Regions from separate parts of the Sinorhizobium sp. P24N7 genome, predicted to be linked through region 2. Evidence: riboswitches for the same ligand, from Rfam matches in the RefSeq annotation. Region 2 holds a riboswitch; each other region holds the start of a gene.
The links. Region 2 has a riboswitch for cobalamin ahead of bluB (5,6-dimethylbenzimidazole synthase). Riboswitches for the same ligand answer to the same signal wherever they lie in the genome.
Positions count from the first base shown of each region.

Region 1: another riboswitch for cobalamin. It lies ahead of ACFHWW_RS19655 (ABC transporter substrate-binding protein); the one in region 2 lies ahead of bluB (5,6-dimethylbenzimidazole synthase).
Region 3: another riboswitch for cobalamin. It lies ahead of ACFHWW_RS14350 (aromatic ring-hydroxylating dioxygenase subunit alpha); the one in region 2 lies ahead of bluB (5,6-dimethylbenzimidazole synthase).
Region 4: another riboswitch for cobalamin. It lies ahead of cobU (bifunctional adenosylcobinamide kinase/adenosylcobinamide-phosphate guanylyltransferase); the one in region 2 lies ahead of bluB (5,6-dimethylbenzimidazole synthase).

Region 1 covers NZ_JBHMIW010000011.1:5,597-9,532, forward strand. Annotated here, with positions in the region: partial or broken gene ACFHWW_RS19645 (TRAP transporter permease) at 1-905, shown strand, start outside; gene ACFHWW_RS19650 (DUF1850 domain-containing protein) at 902-1,276, shown strand; cobalamin riboswitch at 1,432-1,660, shown strand; gene ACFHWW_RS19655 (ABC transporter substrate-binding protein) at 1,829-2,896, shown strand; gene ACFHWW_RS19660 (iron ABC transporter permease) at 2,893-3,936, shown strand; gene ACFHWW_RS19665 (ABC transporter ATP-binding protein) at 3,933-3,936, shown strand, end outside.
Region 2 covers NZ_JBHMIW010000024.1:24,844-28,779, forward strand. Annotated here, with positions in the region: gene ACFHWW_RS30680 (DUF2865 domain-containing protein) at 1-771, shown strand, start outside; gene bluB (5,6-dimethylbenzimidazole synthase) at 1,575-2,258, opposite strand; cobalamin riboswitch at 2,303-2,514, opposite strand; gene ACFHWW_RS30690 (SDR family oxidoreductase) at 2,555-3,376, opposite strand; gene ACFHWW_RS30695 (phytanoyl-CoA dioxygenase family protein) at 3,440-3,936, opposite strand, start outside.
Region 3 covers NZ_JBHMIW010000007.1:200,243-204,178, forward strand. Annotated here, with positions in the region: gene ACFHWW_RS14335 (FAD-binding oxidoreductase) at 1-124, opposite strand, end outside; gene ACFHWW_RS14340 (L-threonylcarbamoyladenylate synthase) at 171-1,145, opposite strand; gene ACFHWW_RS14345 (DUF6656 family protein) at 1,211-1,804, opposite strand; cobalamin riboswitch at 2,125-2,328, shown strand; gene ACFHWW_RS14350 (aromatic ring-hydroxylating dioxygenase subunit alpha) at 2,441-3,685, shown strand; gene ACFHWW_RS14355 (2Fe-2S iron-sulfur cluster-binding protein) at 3,682-3,936, shown strand, end outside.
Region 4 covers NZ_JBHMIW010000025.1:39,041-42,976, reverse strand. Annotated here, with positions in the region: gene cobN (cobaltochelatase subunit CobN) at 1-116, opposite strand, end outside; gene cobW (cobalamin biosynthesis protein CobW) at 156-1,220, opposite strand; gene cobU (bifunctional adenosylcobinamide kinase/adenosylcobinamide-phosphate guanylyltransferase) at 1,224-1,751, opposite strand; cobalamin riboswitch at 1,869-2,285, opposite strand; gene ACFHWW_RS31270 (FecR domain-containing protein) at 2,515-3,423, shown strand; gene cyaD2 (adenylate cyclase CyaD2) at 3,488-3,936, opposite strand, start outside.

The DNA.
Region 1 (3,936 bases), on a different contig from region 2:
CCCGCCGGTGTCATACGCATCATCTTCTGGGTCGGCCTCGGCCTCGTGGCGGCCGCCTTCTTCCAGTTCGGCATCGGCGTGATCGTCGCAGCGCTGGCGCTGCTGATTGCCGGCAACGCCTTCCTGAAGGGCGGCCGGGAGACCTTGGTGATATGTCGCGACGCCCTTGCCGAAGGGGCCAAGACGGCCCTTCCGGTGGCGATCGCCTGCGCGCTCGTCGGCGTGATCATCGGTACGATGACGCTGACCGGAGCGGCCAATACCTTCGGCCAGTTCATCGTCTCGGTCGGAGGCAAAAGCCTGTTTCTGTCGCTGCTTCTGACCATGGTCACCTGCCTCGTGCTCGGCATGGGCATACCGACGATCCCGAACTACATCATCACCTCGTCGATCGCCGGGCCCGCGCTTCTGGAACTCGGGGTACCGCTTATCGTCAGCCACATGTTCGTCTTCTATTTCGGGATTCTTGCCGATCTGACGCCACCGGTGGCGCTTGCCGCTTCGCGGCAGCACCGATCGCGCGGGAAAGCGGGCTGAAGATCTCGATCCAGGCGATCAAGGTGGCGGCGGCCGGTTTCGTCATCCCGTTCATGGCCGTTTATTCGCCGGCGCTGATGCTGCAGGATGGCGGCGCGATGGCCGCATCGGTGGGCTATCCGGCTGCCGTCGCCTATATCGTCGTCAAGACCGGTCTGGCGATCGCGCTCTGGGGTGCCGCCGTGGTGGGCTTCGCCGCAGTCCGGCTCGGGGTTTTCGAGCGGGTGCTCGCGGCCGCGGCCGCCTTCACGTTGCTGGCGGCGCTGCCGATCACCGATGAAGTCGGCTTTGCACTCTCCGCGCTCTTCGCCTTCGTGATCTGGCGGCGCGCCCGCCAGGCTGGCCGGCAGACGGCGAAACCGGCATGAGCGCGCTTGCCTGCATCATCGGCGGCAAGGCTGTCGCCGTTGCTGCGGGTGTCTTCACCCTCGGCTGGACCCATTCGGTCGAGAAGACCGAATGGCAGGAGCGTTGGGCCGTCACGGCCGATGGTCTCGTTCTCGAGGAGGCGCGCGTGCAGGGTTCGGGTGCGGGAATGGAGCCGGGAGACAATGCCCGTCGCCAGGGCCGCTGGTGGGTCTGGACGCCCGACCTGCCGCCGCTTCCCGAGCTGGTCCTGGCCGCCTCCGGAGCGACCGTCTCCGGCTGGACGCTTTGCGACGCCGGCGGCTGCCGCGAGCTCGCGGCGCAAAGCCGGGAACCAATCGTCCTGCGGCCATGCGATGGCCCAAAGCCATAATGGCCGATGCCGATCTGGCGGCACCGGTTGAAGGAACAGTACGGGGCCCTTGTGAAATGTTATTACGTAACTTTCTGTTGACGAGTGTAATAACATAACATATTGAACCCCTACGCCGCGGCGTCGCGTTTCACCTTGACCGGCGGCTGCATTCTAAATTAACTGAGCCTGACGGTTCCCCTACCCGTGAGGTGGAGGGGATTAATAGGGAACACGGTGCGGACGACCCAAGAGGGACCAAAACCGTGGCTGCCCCCGCAACTGTAAGCGGATCGTCGTTCATCGTGGCGCCCAGGCGCCAGCCACTGCGCGCGTTGCGCGGGAAGGCAGATGAGCGATTTCTGTCCGCGAGCCAGGAGACCTGCCGTCAAATCAGATCCAACGTCACGGGCGGGGATGCCCGGAACAGGAGCAAGCCATGACCATCTTTCGCGCCTTGCGGCGCACGCTTTCATCAGTTTCCCCGAGGTCGAGCCGTCACTCGTCCGATCAAACCCGATCGGCAGGCTGACGATCACGGCCGTATAGCGGCCTCACATTCGGGGACTATTCATGAACAGCTTTTGGAAACGACCGCTCATTGCGGGTCTCATCACCTTTTCCGCAGGCGTAGCGGCTCTTGACCGTCCCGCCTTCGCTGCCGAGACGACCTATCCGCTGACACTCGAAAACTGCGGTCGGCAGATCACCTTCGACAAGACGCCGACGCGCACCGTCTCGATCGGCCAGAGCAGCACCGAAATCCTCTATCTGCTCGGCCTTGCGGACAAGGTCGCCGGCACCGCCCTCTGGGTCGGCCCCGTCCTTGAAGGTTACGAGGAGGTCAACGCCAAGGTCGAGCGCCTGGCAGACAACGATCCGAGCTTCGAAAGCGTGGTTGCCAAGAAACCGGACATGGTGGCGGTGCAATTTCAATGGCAGGTCGGCCCGGAAGGCGTGGTCGCGCGGCCGGAGCAGTTCGAGGAGCTCGGCATTCCGGTCTACACATCGCCTTCGGATTGCACCGGCAAGGAGAATTCGGCGGCGAGCGACGGCGTGCGCCGGCAGGTCTTCACCATGGATCTCGTCTATCGGGAAATTCGCGAGCTGGCGCAGATTTACGATGTTCAGGACAAGGGCGAGAAGGTCGTAGCCGAGCTGAAAAGCCGAGAAGAGGCGGCGCGCGCCAAGGTCGCCTCGGCCGGGGGCAAACTCTCGGCGGTCTTCTGGTTCTCCAGCGCTGCCGATGCCGACCCCTATGTCGCCGGCAGGAACGGCGCACCCGGCTACATAATGGCGGCGCTCGGAATCGAAAACATCATCGACACTGAAGACGAATGGCCGACGGTCGGCTGGGAAACCATCGCCAAGGCCGAGCCGACCATGATCGTTGCCGGCTCCATGGAGCGTCGACGCTACCCGCTGGACAGCCTCGACGCCAAACTCGAATTCCTGAAGACCGATCCCGTGGCGAGCCTCATGCCGGCAGTCGCCAAAGGCTATGTGTTCGACATGGATGCGCAGGCGATGAACCCGACGATCCGCACGATCGAAGGAATCGAAGCGCTGGCGGATGCCATCGCCGAGGCCGGACTTGCGCCCAAGGCTGGGCCGGCTTCCAAGGGTGGGTTGGGCAAGTGAGCCGCGTGCTGACCCTGGCCGGGCGAACGGGGACGGGGCGCGTCGGCGCGGCTATCGCCGCGCTCGTGATCCTGTTCGCGGCACTCTGGATGGGCGCTGCGATCGGCGAAACGGCGATCCCGTTCAAGACCGTTGCGCAGACGGTCGCGAATCGGCTGTGGAACGCCGGCTATCCGCTGGCCCCGATCGACGAGGGCATCATCTGGAGCTACCGACTGAGCCGGGCGGTCGTGGCCGCTTCCTGCGGGGCGGCGCTCGCGCTCTCCGGCGCCGTGCTGCAATCGCTGCTGCGCAATCCGCTCGCCGATCCCTATATACTCGGCATCTCCGCCGGCGCCTCGACAGGGGCGGTCAGCGTCGCCATCCTCGGTGTGGGTGCCGGGATGCTGACGCTGCCGCTCGGCGCCTTCATCGGCGCGCTGGTCGCTTTCGTCCTGGTGAGCCTGCTGGCGGTGAAGGCCGGCCGCGGCACCGCGGCGATCATCCTGGCAGGCGTGGCGGGGTCACAGCTCTTCAACGCACTGACCTCCTTCATCGTCACCAAGGCGGCCACGGCCGAGCAGGCGCGCGGCATCATGTTCTGGCTGCTCGGCAACCTTTCGGGCGTGCGCTGGCCGGATGCCTGGCTCGCCGTGCCGGCGACGCTTCTTGGTCTCGTCGTCTGTCTCTGGCATGCCCGTCCCCTCGACGCGTTTACCTTCGGGTCGGAATCGGCTGCCTCGCTCGGCATCTCGGTCAGGCGAACCTATTTCGCGCTCGTCGGCGTCTCGGCGATGATGACGGCGGTGATGGTATCCATCGTCGGGTCGATCGGTTTCGTCGGCCTCGTCATCCCCCATGCGGCCCGCATGCTCGTCGGCGTCCGCCACGGTGTCCTGCTGCCGGCAGCAGCGCTCATCGGCGCCGTGTTCATGATCCTCGCCGACATACTGTCGCGCGTTCTCATTCCCGGCCAGGTCCTGCCGATCGGCGTGATCACGGCGCTCGTCGGCGCTCCGGCCTTCGCGTTGATACTCGGACAAAGGAGGGACCGCGCATGA
Region 2 (3,936 bases):
CATCTGATCGGCGGTGGCGACGACGACGTTCGGCGGCGCATCCTCGCCGCAATGGAACTCAACGGCTGCTCGGGGGTGCGCGAGGCCTGGGATACCGGAAGCGCCGGAGGCGAGTTTGCGAACGCCGCCGCCCGGGAAACGGAGGTTCACCGGAACATCCTGAGGGACCTGCCGCCGGACAGCGATGCCTATCCGCTACTACTCGACGCCCCCGGATCAGAGCTTCCGCTCATGGAGCCCGATTTCGCCGGCAGCCTCAGAACCATGTGCGTGCGAACATGCGATGGCGCCTTCTTTCCCATCTCCTCGCATGCCACGCCGGCGGACTTCGGTCGCGACGCCGATCTCTGCCGCGCGCGCTGCCCGGGTGCGGAGACGGAGCTCTACTACCATGTGCTCGCAACGGAAGAAGCGGACCGGATGGTTTCGGCAACGACCGGCCGACCCTACACCGACCTCCCAACGGCCTTTGCCTACCGGGCGCGCGGTGTCGGCTCACCGGGCATCTGTGGCTGCGGAATTCCGGATTCCGCAACGGATGCCAACAGGCAAAAGACAGGCTCTGCCGGAAAGCTCACCGCCGTCAGCCCATCGGTCATTACCATCGGCAGCGAGAGAAAGGCGCCGCCCAAGCCGATAGAAGAGCGGCCCTACGACCCGACCAAAAACAAGGTCCGCATCGTCGGTCCGACTTTCCTTCCGCAGGAAGAGAGCGCGATCGACCTCAAGCATCCGCTTGGGCCGCGATACCAGCCGCTGCAGGACAATTGACAGGCGCCGTTGCGAGCATTCTGCTGGAATCACGCATATTCTTGATCCAGAGCCCGTTAAGCAGCGACCTTTGCGCGTCCGGTAAGACGCGCGGCGCTGTGGGAAACTTTTCGGAGGACTGCAATCTCTCCTCACCTCATCCCTTGTGCTCGTCACAGGGATGAGGTGAGCGCCGCGTCTGCGGCGCGGGAAGCGTTCTTGCAGCCCAAGGACTTGGTCTGGCTGGATTCCTGTGACAAGCACAGGAATGAGGGACCGGGGATGTGCGGCTACTACATCGAAGCGAAGCGGGACGCTGTATACGGGCGGGAGCTTCCGCGCTCGCTATCTTCACGGTTTATGAAACGCGCCGAGGGGTCGCACCCTCTCGACCCTCATCTCTGTGCTTGTCACAGGGATCCAGCAGCGCCGCGTCGGCGGCGCGGGAAGCGTTCTTTCAGCCCAAGGACTTGGTCTGGCTGGATTCCTGTGACAAGCTCAGGAATGAGGGACCGGGATGTGCGGCCACTACATCGAAGCGGAGCGGGGCGCTGTATACGGGCGTGACCCGGGACCTGTCGTGTCGCCTCGCTATCTTCACGGTTTATGAAGCGCGCCGAGGGACCGCACTCTCTCCTCACCTCATCCCTGTGCTCGTCACAGGGATCCAGCAGCGCCGCGTCTGCGGCGCGGGAAGCGTTCTTTCAGCCCAAGGACTTGGTCTGGCTGGATTCCTGTGACAAGCATAGGAATGAGGGTATCGAACAAGCCGCGTCGGGTATCTAGAATATCAACAGGCCTGAGATCAACCCTAACATCGTGATCTAACGGACACCCCAGCCTTCCTCGAAAACGAGATCTTCGAGCGGCAAGCGCTGCCGCCAGCCCTTCGCGGCGAGTTCCGGCTCTTGGTACAGCTTGTCGACGAAACCCAGGCAAAGCCAGGCAACGATTTCGATATGCTCCGGAATTCCGAGAATCGCCTTGATCTCCCTCTCATGGAAAATGCTGACCCAGCCGACGCCCACTCCCTCGGCGCGTGCGGCAAGCCAGAGGTTCTGGACGGCGCAAACGGTCGAGTACAGATCCATCTGCGGATTATGGGTGCGGCCCAGGACGACCGCTCCGCCGCGCGTCCGGTCGCAGGTCACGCAAATGCTGAGCGGCGCCTTGCGAATGCCTTCGAGCTTCAGCGAGCGATACTTCGCCTGCCTTTCGCCGGAAAACATTTCTGCGGCCTCGTCATTGGCGCGCCGGAATGCCTGCCAGACTTTCTCCCGCGTCTCGTCCCGACGAACGAGCACGAAGTTCCAAGGTTGCATGAAGCCGACGGACGGCGCCTGGTGCGCCGCAGCGAGCAGTCGCGCGACCAGATCCTCAGGCAGTGGTTCGGGCAGGAATTCGTCGCGCACGTCGCGGCGGGTCTCTATGGCACGATAGACGGCGGCGCGCTCGTCCGGCGAAAAAGCTCCGGCCGCCGCAAGGCAGCCGTTCTGGTCAGGCAGCATCGTTCGATCCCCAACAATGCGGAAACCTCCCGCCGTCCGCGCGGGGCCGGTCTATCTCGCCAGGCCGGTCTTCTGACTTCGGATCATCCGTTCGCGCCGCCTTCCCGAATCACGTGAAGATTCAGTGGCAAAGGTCTGAAAAGATTCAGACCAACCTGGCGAGAACGTCCCCGTCACAGCGTTGGGCACGTGCCGGAACTGCACCGGCTTCCCGATTCTCCCGCATTTCGCGGGCACCTGACGGCGGCATATGGCCACAGCTCCCCTCGAAACGCAAGGCGAGCAAGAGGGGAGCTTCAGAGCGGTGCCTCCGGGTGAGGCGAGGCGTCATAGGCACCCCAGATCGACTGATCGAAGCAGATGACGGAACCCGTCATGAGGCCGGATTCTGCCGATGAGAGATAGGCGCAGGCACGCGCGACCTCGGCCGGGTCTACGAGCCTGCCGAAGGGCTGGCTCGCCGCCGCCTTTTCCAGCCAGTTCGCAGGCGCATCGTGATATTCGCGCTGGATCCGGTCTTCGCCTTCCGAGGCCATCCAGCCGATGTTGAGGCCGTTGACCCGTATCCGGTTGCGCAGGACGGCATAGGCGGTGTTCCTGGTCAGCGTCTCCAGCGCCCCCTTCGACGCACAATAGGCTGTGATGAAGGGCTGGCCCGCCTTCGCCGACATGGAACCGATATTGACGATCGTGCCCTCCGTCTTCTCCCGCCGCATCACCTTTATCACCTCCTGCATCAGGAAGAATGGCGCCCGCACATTGACCGCGAACATCCGGTCGAAGAGTTCCGGGCTGGTGTCGAGGATCGTGCCGCGATCCGTGATCGCCGCGGCGTTGACCAGCGCGTCGACACGGCCGAAAGTGCGGTCGCAAGCAGCGACGACCGCACGGGCATCCTCCACCCGCTCGAGATCCGCCGGTACGTAGACGACCTTCGAACCGGTCGCCGCGGCGATCTCGGCAGCATTCGCCTCGCCCTTCGCCGCGTTGCGCCCGCAAATGACGACGCCGGCGGCGCCACGCTCGGCAAAGAGTGCGGCGATAGCGGCACCGAGCCCCTGCGTGCCACCGGTCACGATGGCGATCTTCCCGTCCAAACGGGCGTGGTCCGTGCTCATCCTGTTCCTCCCTTTGATATGTTGGTGAATATGGCTTCGTGACCGTACATTGAGCCAGGTGGTTTAGCTTAGCTTTCTCGCCGCCTGATCGGCCAACGCCTCGGCAAACGCCTCGGCACTCCATTCACCGGCAAGCGCTTCGTGCATCAGCTGCGCCTGCGTCCTGGGCGCCAGACCGCCAACCGGCGGATCACGATCGAGATTGGTCGGGAATGAATAGCCTTCGGCGCACGCGGCAACCGCATGGGCAATTTCGTCCTGCTTGAGCTTGCCGCCGGCCGCAAGGACTTTCAGAGCCGGAAAGAGCACGGCGCACATGTGATCGCGATCCACCGTTTCCATCGCCCTGCCGAAGGCGGAGGATACCTGCAGAAGATTGGCCACACGCTTGATTCCCGCAGACCGGTTGCTGCCCGCGGCGTGGAAAAGTGCCGGGTTGAAGAACACGACATCGCCCTTCTCCAGCGGCAATTGCACATGATTCTCTTCGAAATAGGCGCGGAACTCCGGCCGTCTCAAAGCGAGATATCCAGGCAGATACGTCTGGCTATAGGGCAGGA
Region 3 (3,936 bases), on a different contig from region 2:
GATAGAGCCCGCGGGACTCGACCAGGTAGGGGGCCGTGTCGGCGGGTGCGGTGAGGGCATTGCCGGGCCCGACGATGTCGACGAAGGAGGCGATGAGTTCGGGAGATGGAAGTATGGTGGTCATGGCCCTGCCTCGGATCACGTGGTTGCTTCAAGCGTGCCGGTGGCCATCAGCCCCGCGGCGCGGCCGCGCGCTGCAGCCGGTCGATGATCGCTTCGCCGAGCCCCACGCTCGGGATCGGGCCGAAAGCGATGGTCGCGGCGCCGCTGGCATCCGCCTTTTTCATATAATCGAAAAGATTGGCCGCGGCTTCCCGCAGGCTGCCGCCCGGACTGAGATCCAGGACGATTGCGGCATCGCCTTCACCGGGAAGTGCCTTTCCGCCGAAGCGGATGAGGGCCTCTCCTTTCCGGACCTCATCGGCATCGAGGCGCACAGCGGCACCGGGAGCATAATGCGAGGCGAGCATGCCGGGCGCCTCGATGACAGCGCCGGCGGTCTCCGGGCGCTCGATGGCAAGACCGGTCAAAGCTTCGATCTCTGCCGCGTCGAGCCCCCCGGGCCTCAGCAGCCGCAGCTTTCCGTTCTCGACCTTGACGATGGTCGATTCAACGCCGATCGCGGCCGGGCCTGCGTCGAGGATGAGCTTCAGCCTGGAGCCGAGATCCGCCTGCACATGGGCCGCACTGGTGGGACTGATCTTGCCCGAGGTGTTGGCGCTCGGCGCCGCCAAAGGCCGCCCGAATCGGGCGATCACCCGACGCGAGAACCCGTCGGGCATCCGAATTCCGAGCGTATCGAGACCGGCGGATGCGAGCGTGTGTACGGTGCTTTCCCGCCGCTGCGGCAGGATCAGCGTGAGGGGGCCAGGCCAAAAAGCCTCGGCCAAACGTCTCGAAACCGGATCGAAGGTCACATGCGCCTCCGCCATCGCCAGATCGGAGACGTGACAGATCAGCGGATTGAACCGCGGCCGCCCCTTCATCTCGTAAATGCGGCTGATCGCATCGGGGGTCGTGGCATCGGCGGCAAGGCCGTATACGGTCTCCGTGGGGATCGCCACGGGTTCCCTGTCCGAAAGAACTGCGCAAGCCGTCTCGATTGCCCGCTCCGGTTCGATGCGCGTGTCGATGATCTCGGCCATGGCGTTCTGATCCTTTCCGTCGCTTCCTTAACGGAGCGATTGCAAAAACAGAACGATTTTCTTGGTCAAAGGCTGCGAATGATCCGCCGCAAGGCTTCGTCGCGTGCGCCGAGCATCAGCACGTTCTTCAGCGCCACCTTCGGATCCTGCGTCCGGAAAATCAGGCCGTTGCCGCGCACGTTGCGGTTGACGACGATCCGCTCTTCGCCGGCATCGGGCTCGATCGCGACGGCGAAATACATGCGCGAATAGCCCGGCTGGATCCGGTCGAAGAAATGGGTCTCGTTCCCGAGGTCGCAGAAGAAGTTCGCGAGATAAAAGGACCAGGTGATCTCATGTCCCTTGGCGAGGCAGGTTTTCGCGGCGGTCACGTGGCAGTAGCCGAGATGCGGACTGTTGGCGAGCGTGCGATGGAAGACCATCTTCGGGAACTGCATCGAGGCATGAAACCCGTTGATTCGGCTGTGGGTCGTCTCGCCCGCCGTCGTCAGCTTCCGCGCCGTTCGCTGCGCAACCTCGGCATAACTGAGATACTGACGCTCGTTCGCCATCCACCGGCGTCTGTCGATCCGGCCGGTCCGCAGGAACTCGGTGTGAGCCTTGGCTTTCGCCGGTGCGGCCGCCTTGTCGGCAGCGTCGTAATATCGGAGTTTTGCCATGGGCGTCGTCGCGCCATCCTGTCCGAAAGCGGGTTGATGGTAGCGAACGTAAATCATCACAGTTAACGAATTGGTTCGTTTGCGGCCGTGCGGGCATCGATCAGACCTGGTGTCGGTGGGCCGTGTCGTAAAATGGCCAGTCGCCTTCGCGCCATGAACGGCGCTGCCGAAAAATCCGCCGGCTGCGCGGAGATTCACCTACTTCCTTGTTTGTTATGGATAATATCCGTCTGCCAATCGAGCCGATTGCGCCGCGAATGGCTGTCGTCTTTCTGGAATCGGATGTCGTCTATTGGCAGTTGCCGGACCGGCCCTCAGGCTTAGATGAGGACACTCAAGGTGCTGCCTCGAAGGGAAGGCGGAGAATTGGGAAGCCGGTCAAATCCCGGCGCTGCCCCCGCAACGGTGGTGGAGCGAACAGCCACGGCAGAAGGCCACTGGACACAGCGTCCGGGAAGGCGCCGGGCAGGTCCCTTGCGGACAGCTCCAGAGCCCGGAAACCAGCCTTGAAGCAGAAACAGACCGTAGCTGGTTGCGGCGGGCAGCCGGATCGGAGCCAATTGCGTTGCGGGTCCATGCGGCCGGCGCGGGTTCCAGTCCTGCCTCTCCGAAACGGCGGAAAACGAGGATAAGGGCATGGAAATTCAGACCGAAATGCTGCGCAAGCTGAAGACCCGTCGCGAAGGCTACAGCCTCGACCGCGCCTTCTACGTCGATCCTGATTATTATCGCCAGGACCTGGAGCAGATCTGGTACAAGGATTGGCTGTTCATCGGCCATGATTGTGAAGTCCCGCGGCCGGGGAACTATTTCACGGTGCAGGTCGGCGATTACCCGGTCGTTATCGTTCGAGACAGACAGGGCGCGGTCCGGGCACTGCACAATTCGTGCCGCCATCGCGGCTCGCGCGTCTGCACGCAGCAAAAAGGCTCATCCGCCAAACTCGTCTGTCCCTACCACCAGTGGACCTACGAGCTCGACGGCCGCCTGCTCTTCGCGCGGCAGATGCCCGAGGGGTTCGACCCGGCCGAGCACAGTCTTAAGCCGATCCACTGCGAAACCGTCGGCGGTTACATCTTCATCAGCCTTGCCGAACAACCAATGGACTTCCGGCCGTTCCGCGAGACGGTCGCGGGCTATCTCGCGCCGCACCGCCTCGGGGAAACGAAGGTCGCCTTCGAGAGCACGATCGTCGAGAAGGGCAATTGGAAGCTGGTCTGGGAGAACAATCGCGAGTGCTACCACTGCGCCGCCAATCATCCGGAACTCTGCCGTACCTATCCCGAAGCGCCGACCGTCACCGGTGTCCAGGGGGCGATGAACGACCCGGAAATCGGCGCCCATTGGCAGAAATGCGAGGCGGCGGGCCTTCCGAGCGCTTTCAGGATCGCGCCCACCGGCCAGTTCCGCATGACGAGAATGCCCCTGATCAACGGCGCCGAGAGCTATACGATGTCCGGACAGAAGGCCGTACGCAGGCAGCTCTCCGCCGGGCTCGACGCCGATGGCATCGGCACGCTGCTCCTCTTCCATTATCCGACGACGTGGAACCACATTCTGGGCGATCATGCGATCACCTTCCGCGTTCTGCCGCTCGGGCCGGAACTGACGCAGGTTACGACCAAATGGCTGGTCAACAAGGATGCGGTGGAGGGCGTCGACTATACGATAGACGAGCTGACGCACGTCTGGACGGAGACCAACGACCAGGACCGGCAGATCGTCGAGGAAAACGCGTTCGGGATCCGCTCGCCGGCCTATGAGCCGGGTCCATATTCGGCCGAACACGAGGGAGGCGTCATGCAGTTCGTCGAGTGGTATTCGAGCTTCATGCTGGACCGCCTTCAGGGCGGGGCCGCGCACCTCTCGCGGGTGGCATGACCATGGAAATGCCTCGCTCCTTTCACCATTTCGACGAGCTCGATCCCTGGAGAGACCGTCAGCACATGCTGGAGTGCACGTCGGCCGTAGCCGAGGCCGCCGACGTGATGACTTTCACCTTCCGCTCCGACAAGCCGGCCTGGTTCCGCTACCTGCCCGGGCAGTTCGTGACCCTCGAACTGCCCGTCTCGGCCGAGTCGGTGATGCGCACCTATACGCTGTCATCCTCGCCCTCGCGCCCGCTTTCGGTC
Region 4 (3,936 bases), on a different contig from region 2:
GAGGCAAGCTCCGTATCGGCCGCCGACAGGAACAATATGTCGCCCGGGCTCTGTCCCAGGTCGATCGCCTCATTACCGTCGGCGATCGTTCCTTTCTGAGCTAGGAGGAGATGCATGGATGCTCCCTGGACTCCTCGTTCAAAGTCGAAGCCATTTCACGCGAGCGCCGAAATCGCTGCGCGCACGGCGGGCTCGTCCATGTCATGCAGCCCGATGACGACGAGACGCGTGCCGCGTGTTTCGCCGGAAGCCCATGCGCGGTCGAAATACTGGTCGATGCGGCTGCCGACCGCCTGGACCAAGAGGCGCATCGGCTTGCCCGGAACGTCGACGAAGCCCTTGAGGCGCAGCACGTCGTGCTTTGAGATGACGCCTTTGAGCTTTTCGACGAAAGCAGCAGGGTCGGCTATGGAGCCAAGCTCTACGACGAAGCTGTCGAACTCGTCATGATCATGCTCCTCGCCTGCCTCATGCTCCATCTCGTGGTGAGACTTGCGGTTGACAATATCGCCCTCCGTCCCCACTCCGAGCCCGAGCAGGATGGCGGCGGCTACCTCGCCGTTCCTCGCCTCGATCATCGTCGGCTTGCGGCTGATGCGGGAGGCCACCTCTTCGCGTACGGACTGCAGCCCCGCGGCGTCGATAAGGTCCGTCTTGTTGAGAACGATGAGATCCGCGGCGGTGAGCTGATCCTCGAAAAGTTCTTCAAGCGGGCTTTCGTGGTCGAGATTATCGTCGCCGACGCGCAGCGCGTCTACCTTGTCGTGATCATCGGCAAAGCGGCCCGCGGCGACCGCCGCACTATCGACGACGGTGACGACGCCGTCGACCGTTACCTCGCTGCGGATGTCCGGCCAGTTGAATGCGGCGACGAGCGGCTGCGGCAGCGCCAGTCCGGAGGTTTCGATGACGATATGATCCGGCCGGTTCTCCCTCTCGAGCAGCTTCGTCATGGTCGGGATGAAGTCTTCGGCAACAGTGCAGCAGATGCAGCCATTGGTCAGTTCGATGATGTCCTCTTCCGAGCAGGCTTCCGCTCCGCAGCCCTTCAGCACATCGCCGTCAACCCCGAGATCACCGAATTCGTTGATGATCAGCGCGATGCGCTTGCCGTCGGCATTCTGCAGCAGGTTGCGGATCATCGTCGTCTTGCCGGCACCGAGAAAGCCGGTGATGACGGTAGCCGGTATTTTGCCCTGCGGCGCCCTTGCGAGTGTCATGAATCAACCCTTCATTTTCAGCGGCAGTCCGGCCGCGACAAAGTAAACTTCTGCGGATTTCTCCGCCACGATCTGGTGGAGCCGGCCGGCGTGATCGCGAAAGTCGCGCGCCATCCGGTTTTCCGGGACGATCCCGAGACCGACCTCATTAGAGACGAAAACGAGTCGCGAGCGCGCCGCGGGCAGAAAGGCGGCGAGCGCGGCGAATTCGGCGGCCATGTCGCGCTCCTCCATCATCAGATTGGTCACCCACAGGGTCAGGCAGTCTATGAGGACAGCCCGGCCGGGCTCATCGATGCGGCGAAGCAGCCCCACGAGATCGAGCGGTTCTTCGTGGGTGGTCCAACCCTTCCCCTGCCGAGTAGCCTGGTGAAGGGCGATGCGTTCCCGCATCTCCTCGTCGAAGGCCCGGCCGGTCGCAAGATAGTGCATCGGAGACCCGGTGGCCTCGACGAGTTTTTCCGCGAAGGTGGATTTTCCCGAACGCGCGCCGCCAAGCACGAGGATCGGGCCGAGATTGGAAATGTCCATACCGCCTGCCCTAGAGAAGGCTATAGCGGCAACGGCGCGCGCCGAGAACGCGTTGGATCGAAGACCTGTGAGCCACGTCAACCTCCGTGCTGGCATCGGGGAGCATCTCCCCTCGGGCGGAATGCCCTGACGGATGGCAGGTCTCCTGGCTCACGGCGTCACGATCCTCATGGCCGCACGTTCGACGAACCGGCTCGGCCCGAAAAACGATGCGGCAAAAGACCGAACGGGCTCGCCTCGCCTTCCCGGCGTTTGCGGCATCGCGAAAGGCGGACGATTCGTAGAAGAAGAGGCGTCCTGCCTGGCTCATCGCAATGCCACGCCAGTGGCTTTTCCGACATGCCGCCAAACTTCACGAGACTGCCCCATGCAGCGCGTGGAAATCCGGCGGAATGCCCGATGGCGAACCCTGACCGTTCTACAGTCGCGGGGTCGGCTGCGATAAGGGCGCCCGGCGTGGGTCCGCCCCGTCGCATTCCCATTTACTCCCTCGCCCCACCTCGGCACGAGGGAACCATCCATACTGCGTTAATTATGAAGCGGCGGCGGCAAAGTCAATCGACGGCCTGCGACACCGGGACCGCCGATTACGGCAGATATGCGCTTTCGCGCCGGCTACCCCGAACGGGTAGGCAGACACTTCCGGCCCGGCCATGATAAGAATGAATGCTTGGGGTCCGGCGACATTGTGTCGATCCGGTTATCATTCACGTTCATGATCCGCGGACCACGTCGGCCGCAGGAGATCATCGTGGAGGGTGCGATGTTTCACTTGCGTCGTGCCGCAATCGCTGCTTTGGGCGCAGCGTTTTACGGTTCCATGCCGACGATTGCCGCCGAACCGGTTGGAGAAGCGGTCCGGATCAGGACGGTCGTCACCGGCAGCGGCGGGCCGCTCGTGGAGCGGGACGCTGTTCACCGGGACGAGCGAATAAGCACGTCCAGATCTGGGCTCGGCCAGTTCGTGTTCCGCGACGGCAGTAAATTGGCGGTGGGGGCAGGCTCTTCCGTCGTCATCGACAAGTTCGTCTTCAACGATTCGAAATCGGTGCAGCAACTCACCGTCGCCGCCGCCAAAGGCACGTTTCGTTGGATCAGCGGAAATTCGAAGCACTCGGCCTATCAGATCTTGACGCCTGCCGGAACGATCGGCGTACGCGGAACCGTGTTCGACTTCTACATCGGCAACGACGGAACGACGGCGATCGTTCTCCTGGAGGGCGCGGCCCGGTTCTGCGGCCCGGCGGGATGCCAGCAGCTCACCCGACGCTGCGATTGCGTGATCGCAAAGCGCGACGGCACCATGACGGACACGCACAAGGCCGGTCGCCGCACACTGGCGACACTCGGAAACCGGAAGGCCTTGCCCTTTCTTTCGGGCGACCAAAGACTTTCTGCCTCCTTCGGCGGCATGAGCGGCAGTTGCGGCATTTCGGCCGCTATCGAGATCAAGCCGACCACGCCGGAACGGGCACGGCCGCCCGAAAAAGCAAGCCCGCAAAAGGCGCCCCGCCCGGGCAAGACGCCCAGCAACGAGCCCGGCAAGCGTGGCCTCGACAAGGGGAAGAAAGGGCAGGACACGGGCAAGAAGGGACAGGACACCGGCAAGAAGGGCCAGGATAGCGGCAAGAACGGGCAAGTGGACACAGGCACGAAGAAGGGCCGCGGTTAGAGCACTCCCAGGAAAAATGTGTAATGGTTTTCCGTCCGGAAGTGCGTTGGATCAAATGGTCTCTCTATTCGGCGGATCTGGCTTCGTCTGCGAACGGCAAAGGTTCACCGGCAAAGTGGTCTGTCCGGCGTCCGATGCGGCGGTAGAAATCCGATAATCCCCCGCACAGAGCCGGAGCCTTGAGCTTTGCGGCATTGACGAGCTCTCTGCGGGGCCGTGACCTTAAACGCATCGCCCCGATCAACTGTTCATGAATGCGCTGCAGCTCGGAAAACTCGGCCGAAGCGGCCATATGCTCGTCACCGACCACGGCGAATACCCGCGTTCGCGTGCTCTTGCCCTTCAGCGCCAGCGCCCCCGCCTCCAGCACGGCGCACCGTTCGCCCAGATCCGCCGTCGTCTCGGATATCAGAATATCGAAGCCGACGTCCTTGCAGGCAGCCTCGATCCGGGCGGCGACGTTGACCGCGTCGCCGACGGCCGAATAGTTGAAGTGCATCTCCGCTCCCATAT